DNA from 3 places in the Massilia sp. UYP34 genome. Region 3 is predicted to be linked to each of the others. Evidence: predicted binding sites of a transcription regulator. Region 3 holds the regulator's gene; each other region holds the start of a gene.
What was found. The regulator FNR, encoded in region 3, switches genes on or off when oxygen is low (the NO sensors DNR and NnrR bind a similar motif). The targets are predictions, from matches to a motif close to TTGATNNNNATCAA.
Positions count from the first base shown of each region.

Region 1: a site for FNR is predicted at 2,492-2,505, ahead of ACZ9AQ_RS09715 (KamA family radical SAM protein). Genes of this name have one in related genera too.
Region 2: a site for FNR is predicted at 3,755-3,768, ahead of ACZ9AQ_RS12520 (glycine-rich domain-containing protein). Genes of this name have one in related genera too.

Region 1 is NZ_JBWBRF010000004.1:191,524-196,972, reverse strand. Features, by position in the region: gene ACZ9AQ_RS09730 (DNA-3-methyladenine glycosylase) at 1-31, shown strand, start outside; gene ACZ9AQ_RS09725 (methyl-accepting chemotaxis protein) at 67-1,782, opposite strand; gene ACZ9AQ_RS09720 (cache domain-containing protein) at 1,846-2,301, opposite strand; gene ACZ9AQ_RS09715 (KamA family radical SAM protein) at 2,582-3,976, shown strand; gene ACZ9AQ_RS09710 (MFS transporter) at 3,976-5,259, shown strand; gene ACZ9AQ_RS09705 (PQQ-dependent sugar dehydrogenase) at 5,315-5,449, shown strand, end outside.
Region 2 is NZ_JBWBRF010000006.1:142,969-148,417, forward strand. Features, by position in the region: gene ACZ9AQ_RS12505 (MFS transporter) at 1-530, opposite strand, end outside; gene ACZ9AQ_RS12510 (CDP-6-deoxy-delta-3,4-glucoseen reductase) at 647-1,675, opposite strand; gene ACZ9AQ_RS12515 (NAD-dependent epimerase/dehydratase family protein) at 1,848-2,735, shown strand; gene ACZ9AQ_RS12520 (glycine-rich domain-containing protein) at 2,761-3,576, opposite strand; gene ACZ9AQ_RS12525 (sensor histidine kinase) at 3,824-4,426, opposite strand; gene ACZ9AQ_RS12530 (hypothetical protein) at 4,367-4,495, shown strand; gene ACZ9AQ_RS12535 (hypothetical protein) at 4,470-5,093, shown strand; partial or broken gene ACZ9AQ_RS12540 (CHASE domain-containing protein) at 4,995-5,393, opposite strand; gene ACZ9AQ_RS12545 (hypothetical protein) at 5,277-5,449, shown strand, end outside.
Region 3 is NZ_JBWBRF010000002.1:107,395-112,843, forward strand. Features, by position in the region: gene ACZ9AQ_RS03885 (SDR family oxidoreductase) at 1-992, shown strand, start outside; gene ACZ9AQ_RS03890 (transporter) at 1,093-1,908, shown strand; gene fnr (fumarate/nitrate reduction transcriptional regulator Fnr) at 2,014-2,775, opposite strand; gene ACZ9AQ_RS03900 (TorD/DmsD family molecular chaperone) at 2,974-3,657, shown strand; gene ACZ9AQ_RS03905 (formate dehydrogenase) at 3,644-3,859, shown strand; gene ACZ9AQ_RS03910 (formate dehydrogenase subunit alpha) at 3,877-5,449, shown strand, end outside.

The DNA of each region.
Region 1 (5,449 bases), on a different contig from region 3:
CTCGCGTTTCGTCAGCCGGCCGTTCCGCTAGCCGCGGCGCGCGGAATGGCCGCGCCGGGTCGCGCGTCAGGCGCGCCGCCGCGCGGGCGCCGCGGGCAGGGCGCGCATCGGGCCGCCGCGCATCGCGCTGCCCGAGGCGCGCCGCTCGCCCACGCCCTGGAAGCCCGATTCCGGCGCGTCTTCCGCGATCGTCTCCTGTTGCGTTTCGACGCCCGCCGCGTCGGCGTCCAGGTCTGGCGCAATGCGGAAGATCGCCACCGCCTTGGCCAGGTTCACGGTCTGCTCGTGCAGGCTTTCGGCCGCCGCCGCGGCCTGTTCGACCAGGGCCGCGTTCTGCTGCGTCATGCCATCCATCTGCCCGACCGCGCGATTGACCTCGGCGATGCCGTCGGCCTGCTCGGTGCTGGCGATGCTGATGCGGCCGATGATGTCGTTCACCTGGCGCACCGAGGACACGATGTCGCCCATGCTGGCGCCGGCCTCGCTGACCGAGGCGTTGCCGCGCTCGATGATGTTCACCGAATCGGCGATCAGGCCCTTGATCTCCTTGGCCGCCGCCGCCGAGCGCTGGGCCAGGGTGCGCACCTCGGAGGCCACCACCGCGAAGCCGCGTCCCTGTTCGCCGGCGCGCGCCGCTTCCACCGCCGCGTTCAGGGCCAGGATATTGGTCTGGAACGAGATGCCGTCGATGACGCCGATGATCTCGACGATCTTGCGCGAGCTGGCCTGGATCGATTCCATCGTCGTCACCGCCTGCTGCACCGCCTGGCCACCGCGCGATGCCAGTTGCGCCGCTTCGGCCGCCAGCTCCGACGCCTGGCGCGCATTGCTGGCATTGTCCTTGACCGCCGTGGTCAGGGTTTCCATGGTGCTGGCGGTCTGCTCGAGCGAGCCGGCCTGCATCTCGGTGCGGGTCGACAGGTCGAGGTTGCCGCTGGCGATTTCCTGCGACGCCGTGTCGATCGAACGCACCGCGTTCATCACGCTGTGCAGGGCGGCGTTCAGGCGCGCGATGGTGTGGTCCAGCGCGCGCGCGGTGTCGTCGATCTCGTCGCGGCCTTTCGCGTGCAAGGGCGGCGCGTCGAGCCGGCCCTCGGCCAGTTCGCCGACCGTGCGCGCGATCGCATTGATCCCGCCCAGCATCGAGCGCCGCACCAGCATCGTCACCGCCAGCGACAGCCCGATCGACAGCAGCACCAGGCCGGCCATGCTCAAGCCCAGGCTGCGGAACTCGGCCTTGGCGGCGGCGTGGGCGGCCTCGCTCATCTTCTTCTCGAGCTGGGCCAGGCGCGTCAGTTCGGCGTCGAGGGCGACGAACTGCTGCTCGGCCTTCTGCATCGAATTGGTGGCGATCGACTGGTCGACCGACGCCATTTCGATCGTCTCGCCGACTGCCTTGCGGTAGCGCGCCAGCGCCGCCTGCGAAGCCTCGATCGGCGCGCGCTCGTGCTGTTCGGCGGCCTGCGCGAACTTGTCCAGCTGTTCGCCGATGGCGGCGTGCCTGCGCCCGATATCGGCGGACAGGGCGGCCAACCGGTTCTGGGCGAAGCTGCCATTGACCCAGGCCAGGAACTGGTAGGCGTTGGCATGCGCGAAGCGCGCCTCGCCGGCCACGTCGGCCACCGCCTGCAGGCGCGCGGCGCGCACCTGCACCATGTGTTCGAGCGACGCGTTCTGGCGCACCATGCCGTAGTAGGCGGCCGCCGAAAGCAGGGTCAGCAGGACGAGCACGAGGCCCGGGGCCAGCAACAGTTTCTGGCCGATCCGCAGTTTGTTCAGCATGGGAGTCACTCCTAGAGGCGCGCAGCGTGGACGGCGGCGCCGTCCACGCGACGCGAACCGCAATTATTTCTTATAGATGCCGGCTTCGAGCACCACGTCGTCGACCAGCAGGATATACGTGGTCTTGGGCTCGATCTTGCCGGTGCTCGGATTCTTGTACTGGTAATCGACCCAGCCCTTGCCCTTGGCGGCGGCCAGCTCGATGATCTCGCGCCGGTATTTTTTTCCGTTCGCATCCGGCACGTCGGTCAGATCCTTGCCGACGATCGACGGGTTGTACGGGTGGGCCAGCACGATGCCGGTCTTGACGTCGCGCAGGTCGACATACAGCGAGCCCTGGACGAAGCTCGGATCCTTGGCGTTGATGAGCCTCATCATCTCGGCCTTGCCCTTGGCCTTGATGACAGCGGCGCCGCGCTCGGCCATCGCGATGGCGTCCTTTTCGGTCGGTTCGTTGGCAAAGGCGGTGGGAGCGGCCAGTCCCAGGCAGAGGGCGGCGGCGGTAGCGAACATCTTCATGGGTGGCTTTCCTTTCGGGTGTGTTCAGTAGGATATTTCTCAAGTGCACGACTAATGTACCGAGCCGCGACGGCGCCGGATTGCGTTCGCACAACGACAGAGGTCGCGAGCCCATCGCGTTGTGTCCTTGCGTCACTTCGCCGGACTACATCACAGGTTTGTTTTAAAGCGAGCCGGAGAAGCGATGACGTTGATGGAAGGCAATTCCAGTTGCATACAGGCTCCCTAAGATGAGTGCTTACCGGCAACTTGCCGCCTGTCATCTCACTGGAGAATTCTCGTGACCACGACTGCATCGACGCCTTCCAAGTTCAAACCATATACTCGCCAGTCCATCGTTACAGCGCGCCAATGGGAATGGCTCACGCCCGAGCTGCAGGAAGCCGTGCAGGTGGTATCGCACGTGCTGCCGTTTCGCACCAATGCCTATGTGATGGATGAGCTGATCGACTGGAAGCGCGTGCCCGACGATCCGATCTACCGCCTGACTTTCCCGCACCGCGACATGCTGCCGGCCCACGAATACGAGCAGTTGCGCGATCTGGTGCTGTACAAGAAGGACGACGCCGCGATCGCGCGCCTGGTGCACGACATCCGCATGCGCATGAATCCGCACCCGGCCGGCCAGATGACGCACAACGTCCCGCGCGTGAACGACGCGCCGCTCAAGGGCCTGCAGCACAAGTACAAGGAAACCGTGCTGTTCTTCCCCAGCGCCGGCCAGACCTGCCACGCCTACTGCACCTTCTGCTTCCGCTGGCCGCAGTTCGTCGGCATGGACGAGATGAAGTTCGACGCGCGCGAGTGCGGCGAGCTGGTGAGCTACCTCAAGATGCATCCGGACGTGACCGACGTCCTGATCACCGGCGGCGACCCGATGATCATGAATACGCGCTCGCTCGGCGAGTTCCTCGAACCCCTGCTGGCCCCCGAGCTGGCCCACATCCAGAACATCCGCATCGGCACCAAGTCGGTCGCCTATTGGCCGCAGCGCTTCGTGTCGGACAAGGACAGCGACGACCTGATGCGCCTGTTCGAGAAGGTGGTGGCGAGCGGGAAGAACCTGGCCATCATGGGCCACTACAACCATGCGGTCGAGCTGCGCGCGCCGATCGCCCAGCAGGCGGTCAAGCGCATCGTCGGCACCGGCGCCACCCTGCGCATGCAGGGCCCGCTGATCCGCCACATCAACGAAGACCCGAAGAGCTGGGCCGAACTGTGGACCACCGGGGTGCGCCTGGGCGCCATCCCCTATTACATGTTCGTCGAGCGCGACACCGGCCCGCGCGACTACTTCTCGCTGCCGCTGGCGCGCGCCCACGAGATCTTCCAGGAGGCCTATTCGATGGTCTCGGGCCTGTCGCGCACCGTGCGCGGGCCGTCGATGAGCGCCTTCCCCGGCAAGGTCGTGATCGACGGCGTGGTGACCATCAACGGCGAAAAGCTGTTCGCGCTGCAGTTCCTGCAGGCGCGCAATCCCGAGTGGGTGCGCCGCCCGTTCTTCGCCAGGTTCGACCCCGACGCCACCTGGCTCGATCATTTGAAACCCGCGTTCGGGCGCGACCGCTTCTTCTTCGAAATGGAAAGCGGCGGTCCGCTGCGCGGACCCGGCGGCCGCGTGATCCCGCTGGTGCCAATGGGCCAGCGCGGCGAAGCCCAGCCCGACGCGGCCTGATGCCAGGCGCGGGGCCGATGATGCAGCCGGGCGCCGTGGCTTGCGCGGCGCCCCTGCGCCTGTCCGGCGTGGGGGTGTTCGTCTACGTGTTCCTGCCGTTCGCGCTGGGGCACTTCCTGTCTTCGCTGCTGCGCAACGTGAACGCGGTGCTGGCCTCGCACCTGGTGGGGGCGCTGGCGCTCACGCCGGGCCAGCTCGGGCTGCTCACCAGCGCCTTCTTCTTCGCCTTCGCCCTGGTCCAGCTGCCGGTGGGGATGGCGCTGGACCGCTACGGGCCGCGCCGGGTGCAGGTGGTGCTGCTGCTGCTGGCCTCGTGCGGCGCGCTCCTGTTCGCGAATTGCGACGGCTTTTATGGCCTGCTGGCGGCGCGCGCCATCATGGGCTGCGGCCTGGGCGGCTGCTTCATGGCGGCGGTCAAGGCGATTTCCACCTGGATCGCGCCGAACCGGCTGCCGTCGGTGCACGGCTACCTGATCGCGGTCGGCGGCATGGGCGCCGCCAGCGCCACCATGCCGGTGCGCGCCGTGCTGGAATACACCGACTGGCGCGGCCTGTTCTGCCTGCTGGCGGCGCTGGTGGCCTGCACTGGCCTACTGATCGCGCTGCTGTATCCAAAGGCCACCGGCGCGGTCGCGCAGCGCGGCCCGCTGTTGCCGGCCCTGCGCGAAGTCTGGCGCGCGCCGAGCTTTCGCGCGGTCGCCTCGCTGGTGCTGATCCCGCATGCGGTGTTCTTCGGCGTGCAGGGCCTGTGGATCGGGCGCTGGCTGCTCGACGTCGGCCGCTATTCCGAGCCCGCGGTCGCCTATCTGCTCTACCTGGGGATGGCGGCGGTGGTGTTCGGCGCGATCGCGGTCGGCATGGTCACCGAATGGGCCGGGCGGCGCGGCATGCCGCCGCTCGACGTGGCGGCCGCCGGCATCACCTTCTTCGTGCTGGTGCAGGCCGCCATGGTCATCGGTTACCGGCCCAGCTTCGCGATGCTGTCGGTGATGTTCACGCTGGTGGGCACGATCACCGGCATCGAGTACGCCATCGTGGCGCAATCGATGCCGCGCGAACTGACGGGACGCGCCGCGACTTTCCTGAACCTCTTGATCTTCATCGGCGCCTTCCTGGTGCAGGCCGGCTTCGGGCTGGTGATCGGCCTGTGGGAGCCCGACCTGCTCGGCCGCGCGCCGCCCGAAGCCTACCGCGCCGCTTTTGCCCTGCTGGTGGCGATCCAGCTGCCCGGCCTGTGGCGTTTCGCGCGCCGGCGCACGGCCCTTGGGACTTCTCAGCCGTGACATACACGGTCGCGTTGTCATATACACTTCCCCCATTCTATTTTTGGGGGAAGTCATGCATCAACCACTGCCGTTCATGGTCGCCGGCGCCGCCGTGCTCCTGCTGGCCGCCTGCGGCGACAAGTCGACCTTGCCGGCCGGCGCCGACATGGGGTCGCAGCCGACCCTGACGGAGCCGAACAAGACGCTG
Region 2 (5,449 bases), on a different contig from region 3:
TGCACGACCTGCGCGCCGAACACGTACAGCAGGCCGCCGACGATCGGCCCCAGGATCATCGCCACGTGCATGGTCGACGATCCGAGCGCCACCGCCTGGCCGAATTCGCGGTCGGGCACCAGGTTCTTGAGCACCGCCTGCGAGGCCGGCATCATGAAGGCGCGCGCGCTGCCGAACACCACCAGGATCGCAAAGACCGGCCATACGACCGTGCTGCCGCTGGCGGTGAAGGCGATCAGGAGCGCGCTGCACAGCAGTTGCACCGCCATGCAGGCCATGACGATCAGGCGCCGGTTGTAACGGTCGGCCACGTGGCCGGCCCACAGGATGAACAGCAGGAACGGCGCGAACTGCGCCAGGCCGATCAGGCCGAGGTCGAACAGGCTGCCGGTGATCTGGTACACCTGCCAGCCGATCGCCACGCTCTGCATCTGGACGGCGAAGGTGGCGAGAAAGCGCGCCGAGAGATAGAAGGCAAGATTGCGGTTGCGCAGGACGCCGAGGCGGCCGGAGGGGGAGATCAGAGACATGTGTAGGGTCGGCGGATTTCCGCCGACGCGGTGATGGTTGGCGGCGCCGATTGTCGGGCGCGATGATCTTGCCGCTACCGATCAACGCGTCGGCGGCAGAGCCGCCAACCCTACGGCTAACCGGCGGCGAGGTCCGCTTCGGTCGTGAACGAATCGGCAAAGAACTCGTCTTCGGGCAGGCCGCACAAGGCCGTGTAGTCGCGGCGCGCCGAATCGACCATGACCGGGGCGCCGCAGGCGTAGACCTGGTGCCCCGACAAGTCGATGATGTCCTGCATCACGGCCGAGTGCACGAAGCCGGTGCGGCCCGTCCAGCCATCCTCGGGCAGCGCGTCCGAGATCACCGGCACGTAGGTGAAGTCGGGCAGCGTGGTTTCCCAGGCGCGGCACAGCTCGTCCATGTACAGGTCTCGCGGACGGCGGCCGCCCCAGTACAGGCGCACGGGGCGGGTGGACTTCAGGTGCATCAGGTGCTCGACCAGGGCCTTGACCGGGGCGAAGCCGGTGCCCGAGGCCAGCAGCACGATCGGCTTGTCGGAGTCTTCGCGCAGGAAGAAGGTGCCGAGCGGGCCCTCGAAGCGCAGGATGTCGCGTTCCTTCATGGCGCTGAACACGTGGTCGGTGAACAGGCCGCCGGGCAGGTGCCGGATGTGCAGCTCGAGCGGGCCTTCGAACGACGGCGCGTTGGCGATCGAGTAGGCGCGGCGCTTGCCGTCCTTGAGCAGGAATTCGATGTACTGGCCGGCGCGGTAGGCCAGCAGCTCGTTGGCCGGCAGTTGCAGGTTGACGATCGCGACGTCGGGCGCGGCGCGGCGGATGGCGGCGATCCGGGTCGGCATCTTGCGCAGCGGATAGTCCGAGCTGCCGCCCACTTCGCGCGCCTCGATCACCAGGTCGCCGCTCGGCACGGCGCAGCAGAACAGCGACATGCCGGCGGTCTTCTCGATGTCGGACAGCGCGCGCTGCTGGTGCGGCTTGTGTTCCACCGCGCCATCGAGCACCTTGCCCTTGCACGAGCCGCAGGCGCCATTCTTGCAGCCGTAGGGCAGGCCGATGCCGGCGCGAATGGCCGCGGAAAGGACGGTTTCATCGGCTTCGCAGGTGAACTGGCTGCCGCTGGGCTGGACGGTGATCTGGAAGGTCATGCGATTCGGAGGTCGGCGCGCCAGGTAAGGCGCAAGTGGTTGATCCAATGGCGGTTTTGTCGCAACTGGGCGCTATTCTACACCGGCCCCGGTTTTGCCGGGCGCGGGCGACCCCGGCCCGGCGCTGCCGCTATGCTACAGTGCCGCGGTCCGCCTCCATCGCCCCCGAATCATGCCAGATCGTTCCTCCTTCGCCCGTCCCCGCCTGCTCATCGTCGGCTGCGGCGACGTCGGCACGCGCCTGCTGCCGCTGCTGGCCGCGAAATACCGGGTGTTCGCCCTGACCAGCCAGCCCGAGCGCCGCGCCGAGCTGCGCGCGCTGGGCGCGGTGCCGGTGGTGGCGGACCTGGACCGTCCCGCGACCCTGAAGCGCCTGCGGCGGCTGGCGCCGTGGGTGCTGCACCTGGCGCCGCCGCAGCCGGATGGCGAGCACGATCGGCGCACGCGCCACCTGGCGGCGGCGCTGGGCAAGGTGGAGCGCATGGTATATGTGAGCACGAGCGGCGTGTACGGCGATTGCGGCGGCGCGCTGGTTCATGAACACCGCCCGGTAGCGCCGCGCAACGCGCGCGCGCGGCGCCGCGTGGACGCCGAACGCATCCTGCGCGCCTGGGCCGTGGCCACCGGCGCGTCGCTGTCGATCCTGCGGGTGCCGGGCATCTATGCCGACGACCGCCTGCCGCTGCGCCGGCTGGAGCAGGGCACGCCGGCGCTGCGCCGTGAAGACGACGTCTACACCAGCCACGTGCACGCCGACGACCTGGCGCGCATCGTGCTGGCCAGCCTGCAGCGCGGACGGCCCGGGCGCGTGGTGCACGCGGTGGACCGCACGCGCATGAAGATGGCCGATTATTTCGATGCGGTAGCCGACGCCTTCGGCATGAACCGCCCGCCACGCCTGGCGCGCACCGAACTGCAAGGCGCGGTGTCGCCGATGCTGCTGTCCTTCATGTCCGAATCGCGGCAACTGGACGACACGCGCCTGAGTCGCGAACTGCGGGTGCGTCTGCGCCATCCCGACGTCGCCACGACGCTGGCGCGGCTGCGCCGGACCTCATGACGCCGTTGGGCTGAGTTGATTGAACTCAGGCGGCGTGCGCGGCCTTGCCTGGCGCTGCGCACCATGCGCTGTCGCCGGCCCGGGCGGCCTGCTTGCCCGGCGCTGCGCACCAGGCGCTGTCGCCAGCTTGGGCGGCCTGCTTGCCCGGCGCTGCGCACCAGGTGCTGACGCCAGCTTGGGCGGCCTGCTTGCCCGGCGCTGCGCACCAGGCGCTGTCGCCGGCTTGGGCGGCCTGCTTGCCTGGCGCTGCGCACCATGCGCTGTCGCCGACCCGGGCGGCCTGCTTGCCCGGCGCTGCGCACCATGCGCTGTCGCCGGCTTGGGCGGCCTGCTTGCCCGGAGCTGCGCACCATGCGCTGTCGCCGGCTTGGGCTACCTGCTTGCCCGGAGCTGCGCACCAGGCGCTGTCGCCGGCTTGGGCTACCTGCTTGCCCGGCGCTGCGCACCAGGCGGCATCGCCCTTGATGACCACGCCGAATTCGGCTTCGTAGATTTCACGCATGCGCTCGCCGGCGCGTTCGCGTTCGTCTTCATCTGCGCCGGCGCCCATGCCGACGTAAGGGTAATGATGGAGGAAGAAGCCAAACGTCGCTTCACAGTCGCGAGCGTACTTCATCGTGTCGAGAATGTGGTAGTGCCAGAACGTGTCGACGTCGACTGTGGGCGAGGCGCCGTCCTCCGGGTACTTTTTCATCAGGAACAAGAAGCGCCGGTATTCGGCCTCGACCGCGTTGGCACGGCGTTCGGACCAGCCTTCTCCCGATTCCGCATGCATCAGCTTCATTTTGATGGGTGTCAGGTCAAGAGCCTCGAACACTGAGAATTCGGTATTGGTCGACATCGTTATCACCTCGTTAATTTGTCATGGCGCTGCATGATTCTTGCCCGGCATGGGGGGCGTACGATGGAAGCTGGTCTTACCAGATCGCATCATGGCCCTCTGGCCGAAATTGCTTCTGTCACGTTGTATTGACGCATGACATCGATAAAAATTTTCATGCGGATACTCATTACAAACGTTGAGCTTGATCAAACTGCGGCGTAATCAGGGGATTTGTTGCAATGCGGCGTAATGACAGCGTGCCGCGTTATGCAGCCACCGCCACCGTTGACAGCGGCCGCCCATGCATCGCATCGTCGTCGCCGAACATGGGCGTGACCGGAATCGACACCACCACTGTGGTGCCGGCGTCCAGGCCGCTGCTGATCGAGAACGAGCCGCCGAGGATGCCGACCCGCTCCTCGATCCCGACCAGGCCGAACGAGCCGTGGCGGTTGCGGCTTCCCGGCTGCATGCCGACGCCGTTGTCGCGGATCGTCATGGTCAGCATGTCTGCCTGCTGCTGCAAGGCGATCCTGACTCTGGTCGCGCGCGCATGGCGCGCCACGTTGTTGAGGGATTCCTGCAGGATGCGGAAGAAGGCGGTGGCGCTGTGGTCGTCGATGCGGTGCTCGCCGTCGTCGTCGACCAGCTCGCACTCGATGCCGGTGCGGCGCGCGAAATCGGCCACCTGCCAGTCGACCGCCGCCGACAGGCCCAGGTCCAGCACGTTGGGACGCAGGTCGTTGATGATCTGGCGCACGCTGCGGATGGTGACGTCGATCTGGCGCACGGTAGCTTCGGCGCGTGCGTGCAGGCGCCGGTGGCCGCTGCGGGTTCGGTTGGCCAGCAGCTCGGCCTCGATCTTCAGCGCCAGCAGGTTTTGCGCCAGGTCGTCGTGGATCTCGCGCGCGATGCGCTTGCGCTCGCCTTCCTTTGATCTGCTCGGCGTGCGCCGCCAGCAGGCGCAGCTTTTCGTGGCTGGCCTGCAGCTTGGCCTGGCTCGCGCGCAGCTCGCGCGTCATTTCCTCGGCCATGCGCAGGGCGTTGCGGCGCGACGAGGCCAGGGTCTGGAACAGTGCGTAGAGCAGGGCGGTGCTGATGCCCGCGGCGAACGCGGCCAGCCACGGGTAGTACAGATCGAAGCGCGTGTACAGCACCGATTTCGGGATGCTGAAGTCGGCGCGCCAGATGCGTTGGTTGAATTCGATCGGCAGGCTGGTCGCGAACACGCTGTCGTCGTCCAACGGTGGCGCCGGGTTGGGGTGCGCGGTGCTGGCCAGGCTGTCGTACAGCAGGGCGCGTGGCGGCGTCTCTCCGGGCTCGGGCGTCACCGTGGTCAGCTCGGTCAGGATCAGGCGCGCGCCCCGGATCGGAAATTCGTCGAGTACCCCGCCCACCAGGCGCGCCACGCCGAAACCGATGCCGACCGAACCGATATAGGCCAGGCGCCGCCCCTCCACCGTGTCGATCGGCATGCCGCTGCGGTATACCGGCAGGCGCAGGGCCAAACCGTTCTGGTTGGGACCCGAAAATAGTTCGATGCGGGTGCCCGAGGCGCTCGGCAAACCGGAATCGCGCGCGCTGGCCAGCACGCGCCGGATCGTGCCGCGTGCTTCCAGGTCCATGCCCAGCTTGGTGAGCGAGAGCGGCAGCAGGGGTTCGATATAGACCAGCACCGTATAGGTATTGCGGTCGGGCTGGGCCGTCAGCGGCTCGTAGTGCACGCCGCGCCGCGCCAGGCGTGCGCGCAGCTCTTCGTTCAGCGCCGGCAGGGCTGGCGCGTGGACGGTGCGCGCGTAATTGATGACTTCGATACCCGGGAAGTTGCGCTTGATGTCCAGATGCTCCACGTACTGGCGAAACTGGTCGGCAGTGGTGTCGGGAGCTGCAC
Region 3 (5,449 bases):
CGGTCGTGCGCGAGCTGCACGGACGACCCGACTGGAAGGTGCGGGCCTTGCCGCGCACCTTCGTGGACGGCGTCGAGACCGTCAAGGCCGACCTGACCGACGCCCAGGCCAGCGCCAGCGCCCTGGAAGCGGCGCGCGATACCACCCACGTGTTCTACGCCGCGCTCAAGGGCGGGACCGACCTGCTCGACGAGGAGCGGATCAACGCCGGCATGCTGCGCAACCTGCTCGACGGCCTGAAGGCGGTCGGCGCCCCGCTGCAGCGCGTGGTGCACTATCAAGGGGCCAAGGTGTACGGCGTGCACCTGGGCCACGCGCAGGCGCCGTTCTACGAGGACGACCCGCGCCACATGACGCCCAACTTCTATTATGCCCAGGAAGACCTGCTGCGCGAGCGCGCCGCCGCCGGCGAGCTCGAATGGTCGATCCTGCGGCCCGACGTGGTGGTGGGCGACATCGCCGGCAATCCGATGAATATCGCGATGGTAATGGGCATGTTCGCCGCGCTCAGCAAGGACGCCGGCGCGCCGCTGCGCTTCCCGGGAACCGACAAGGTGTATTCGGGGGTGCTGGCCCAGACCACCGATGCCGACTGGATGGCGCGCGCCAGCGTCTGGGCGGCGCTCGATCCGGCGGCGCGCGGCGAAGCGTTCAACCTGGTCAATGAACCGTTCCGCTGGGAGCGCGTGTGGCGCCAGGTGGCGGCGGCCTTCGACATGGAAGTGGGACCCACGCAGCCATTCTCGCTGGCCAGGCAGATGCCGCTCAAGGCGGCGGCGTGGGAGCGCATCGTGCAGCGCCACGGCCTGCAGTCGATGCCTTTCGAGAAGCAGGTCGGCTGGTGGTTCGGCGACTTCGTGTTCAATACCGAGTTCGACATGGTGTCGGACATGGGCAAGATCCGGCGCGCCGGGTTTACCGAAGCGGTGGAGCCCGGCGCGACGATCGTCACCGCCCTCGAGCGGCTGCGCGCTGCAAAATGGCTGCCCTGACGGTGTAGCTGGCGCGGGCGCCGACGGCGTAGAATGGCCGGGTTGCGACGGCGCCGGCCCTGCCTTCGCATCCTGTGTCCAATCTCGCCTATCCGACCGCATGATTTTTCCACCATCCCTTACGCGCCCGCGCCGTCAGGCAGCGCTCCTCGTGCTGGCTTGCAGTGCCGGGGCGGCCCTCGCCGATGACGGCGACGCCATCAATCCCGACCGCCCCGACGTCGCCAACTCCAGCCAGGTGGTCGGCCATGGCCGCTTGCAGCTCGAGATCGGCGTCGACTGGGCTCGCCAGCGCAACGACGACCTGCACGTGCGCACCTTGAGCACGCCGGCGCTGCTGCGTATCGGCCTGGGAGACACGACGGAACTGCGCGTCGAGACCGACGGCCGCAGCATCGAGCACGCCGTCGATCCGGCGACGCGCGCACGCACCACGAGCGCGGGCTGGAACGCCACGTCGATCGGATTCAAATGGCGTTTTGCCGACGGCGAGGGCGTGCGTCCTGCGCTGGGGCTGATCGGCGCCATCGCGCTGCCGACCGGCAGCGCGGCACTGCGGGCCAAGGGTGTCCTGCCGCAGATGGTGCTGGCAGCGGAATGGGAGCTGCCAAACGGCTGGTCGCTGGCCGTGACGCCGGGCGCCGGCGCCGATGTGGACGATGACGGCGCGCGTTACCGCTACGCAATCCTGGCGGCGTCGCTGGGCAAGAAATTCACTGAACGCGTCCAGGGATTTTTTGAAGTGGCGGCGCCGCAGATCGCCTCGGCGTCGCATGGCTGCGATCGGGTGCAGGTCGACGCGGGCGTGAGCTGGCGACTGAACAGGAATTGCCAGGTCGATGCGATGGTGGTGCATGGGCTGAATCGGCATACGCCCGATCTGGGCCTGGCGTTCGGGTTATCGGTGCGACGCTGAGGCCGCAGCGGTTGCATCGGTCATCCGCGGTGCAGCCGATCGCCCCGGCGCACGCGGTCGTCACTGCGCAGGTGCAGCTCGCAAGAGAGCCGCGGCGTCATGGCTTCACGCCATCGGGCTGCAGGCGTCGGTGCCGGCCGCCAGCGCCTTGAGCTTGACCGGATCGAGCAGCGTCACTTCGCGCCTGTCGACGTGGAGCCAGCCCTGCTTCCGAAAGCGCGACAGCAGGCGGCTGACGCTCTCGATGGTCAGGCCCAGGTAGTTGCCGATGTCTTCGCGCGACATGCGCAGCTGGAAGCGGTCGGCGGCATAGCCGCGGGTGGCGTAGCGCGCCGACAGGTTCACCAGGAATACGGCGAAGCGCTGCTCGGCGCGCATGTTCCCGAGCAGGAGCATGACGTTCTGCTCGCGCGTGATTTCCTGGCTCATGATGCGGTGAAAGTGACGCAGCAGGGTCGGCACCTCGCCGAACAGGTCTTCCAGCCGCGTGAATGGAATCTCGCACACCTCCGAGTCTTCCAGCGCCACCGCGTCGCAGTGGTGGGTGCCGCTGATCGCGTCCATGCCCAGCAGTTCGCCGGCCATCTGGAAGCCGGTGATGTGGGCAGCGCCGGCGGCGTTCACCAGGCTGGTCTTGAAGTGGCCGAAGCGCACCGCGTACAGGTTGCGAAACGGCTCGCCCACGCCGTACAGGCGCTCGTCGCGCGCGAGCCGGCGGCGCCGGCCGATGATCTGGTCCAGGCGATCGATCTCGGCGTCGTCGAGGCCCATCGGCAGGCACAACCGGTGCATGCTGCACTGGGCGCAGGACTTGAGCGCATGGAGGTTCAGGTGCGGCTCGGCTTGCCGGGGCAGGGGCTGGCTCATCAGGAATGGTCGTTGTTGTTCGGCACACCGGGAATTATAGACGCCTTGCCTGGCTGATCCTCCTGCACTGCCGCTCGTCGAATTTCTTGCAAGAATTGTGATGCACGCTGCCGGAATGCGTTGGCCGCAACTGTGCGCGCTCGATATGAATCGGCGTCTACACTTGGTCCACAACTTGGACAACTGGAGTGATCGACAGTGTCATCTTCAAGTGCGAGCGGGTCCGCCGATACCGCCTTCTTCGCGGTTGCCGCGCCGGCCGCACCGCCCAGCGGCGAAGACCAGGCCAGGGCCGACCTCTACGCCTTGCTCTCGCGCCTGCTCCTCGCGGCGCCCGACGCCGCCTTGCTCGCCGCGCTCGCCACCAGCGATCCGATCCTGGCCGAGGGCGGCGATCCGGCGCTGGAACGCGCGTGGGAGCCATTGACCCTGGCGTCCGGCGTCATGGACGCCGAGACCGTCCACGCTGAATTCAACGCGCTCTTCGTCAGCATCGGCACGCCGCCGGTCGACCCGTATGGCTCGCGCTACCTGGCCGGCTACATGAACGACACGCCGCTGGCGCTGCTGCGCGCAGACCTGGCGCGGCTTGGCCTCGCGCGCATGCGCGGCCGGGGCGAGTTCGAGGACCACCTTGGCGCGCTGTGCGAGACCATGCGCGTGCTGGCCGCCGGCGCCCCCGGCATCCGGCGCCAGCCGCTGGCGCTGCAGCGGCGGTTCTTCGAGGCCCACATCGGCGGCTGGTGCATGCGCGCGCTGGACGACATCGCCGCTGCCGACGGCGCCAACTATTACCGCCTGGTCGCGCGCTTCGCGCAGGCATTCCTGGCAATCGAGGCGGAAAGCTTTGAAGTGGAAGGGGAGACCGATGAGCAAGCATGACCAACAGACGCCGGGCCAGCCCGATCCGGCGCGGCGCTGCTTCCTGAAGGCGGCTCCGCTGGGCGCGCTGGCGGTGGCCGCCGCCGCCCCGGCAAGCGCGGCCCTGGAGGCCGCCCCGGCGGCGCCCGACCCCAGGGTCAAGCGCGGCTACCACGAGACGGAGCACATCCGCCGCTACTACGAGACCGCCGCCTACTGGTAGGCAAGCCGAGGTATCCCATGTCACTGGTCAAGTCTACGCGCGACAGCGCCCTGAAGCGGCGCCACTTCCTGGTCGGGGCCGGCGTCGCCGCCGGCGCCGGCGCCCTGGCGCGCCACCTGCCGCTGAACGTGATCGAAGCGGCCCAGGCCGATCCGGTGCCGAATACCCCGGTGCCCACCGAGGTCAAGCGCACCGTATGCAGCCACTGCTCGGTCGGCTGCTCGGTGGACGCGGTGGTCGCCAACGGCGTCTGGGTGCGGCAGGAGGCCGCCTTCGATTCGCCCATCAATATGGGCGCCCACTGCGCCAAGGGCGCCTCGGTGCGCGAGCACGCCTTCGGCGAACACCGCCTGCGCTATCCGATGAAGCTGGTGAACGGCAAGTACCAGCGCATCTCCTGGGACCAGGCGATCGACGAGATCGGCGACAAGCTGCTGCAGCTGCGCAAGGACGCGGGGCCGGATGCGCTGATGGTGATCGGCAGCTCCAAGCACAACAACGAGCAGGCCTACCTGCTGCGCAAATGGGTGTCGTTCTTCGGCACCAACAACTGCGACCACCAGGCGCGCATCTGCCACTCGACCACGGTCGCGGGCGTGGCCCAGACCTTCGGCTACGGGGCGATGACCAACTCGTTCAACGATCTGCACTACAGCAAGGCGGTGCTGTTCATCGGATCCAACCCGGCCGAGGCGCACCCGATCTCGATGCTGCACTTCCTGCACGCCAAGGAGCTGGGCGCCAAGATGATCGTCATCGATCCGCGCTTTACCCGCACCGCGCGGTTCGCCGACCACTACGTGCGCGTGCGGCCCGGCACCGATATTCCGCTGGTGTGGGGCATGCTGTGGCATATCTTCAATAACGGCTGGGAAGACAAGAAGTTCATCGAAGAGCGCACCTGGGGCATGGAGGACGTGCGCGCCGAGGTCATGAAGTGGCCGCCGGCGAAGGTGTCGGACGTGACCGGCGTGCCGGAATCGGCCGTGCGCATGGCGGCCGAGATGCTGGCCACCAACCGTCCTTCGTCGGTGGTCTGGTGCATGGGCATTACCCAGCACCATGTCGGCACCGCCAATGTGCGCGCGCTGTCGATCCTGCAACTGGTGCTGGGCAATATTGGCATCCCGGGCGGCGGCGCCAACATCTACCGCGGCCACGACAACGTCCAGGGCGCGACCGACGTCGGCCCCAATGCCGATTCGCTGCCCGGCTACTACGGCCTGGCCGAAGGCGCCTGGAAGCACTTCGCCGCGGTCTGGGGCGTCGACTACGAATGGATCAAGTCGCGCTACGGTTCCCGTGAGCTGATGGAAAAGCCCGGAATCACGGTGTCGCGCTGGTTCGACGCGGTCAACGAGCAGAACCAGTTCATCGACCAGCCGAGCAATCTGCGCGCCGTGCTGTACTGGGGCCACGCGCCGAACAGCCAGACCCGCCTGCCGGACATGAAGGCGGCCATGCAGAAGCTCGACATGATGGTCGTGATCGACCCCTATCCGAGCATGACGGCGGCGATGCACGGCCGCACGGACGGCGTCTACCTGCTGCCGGCGGCGTCGCAGTTCGAGACCCAGGGCTCGTGCACCG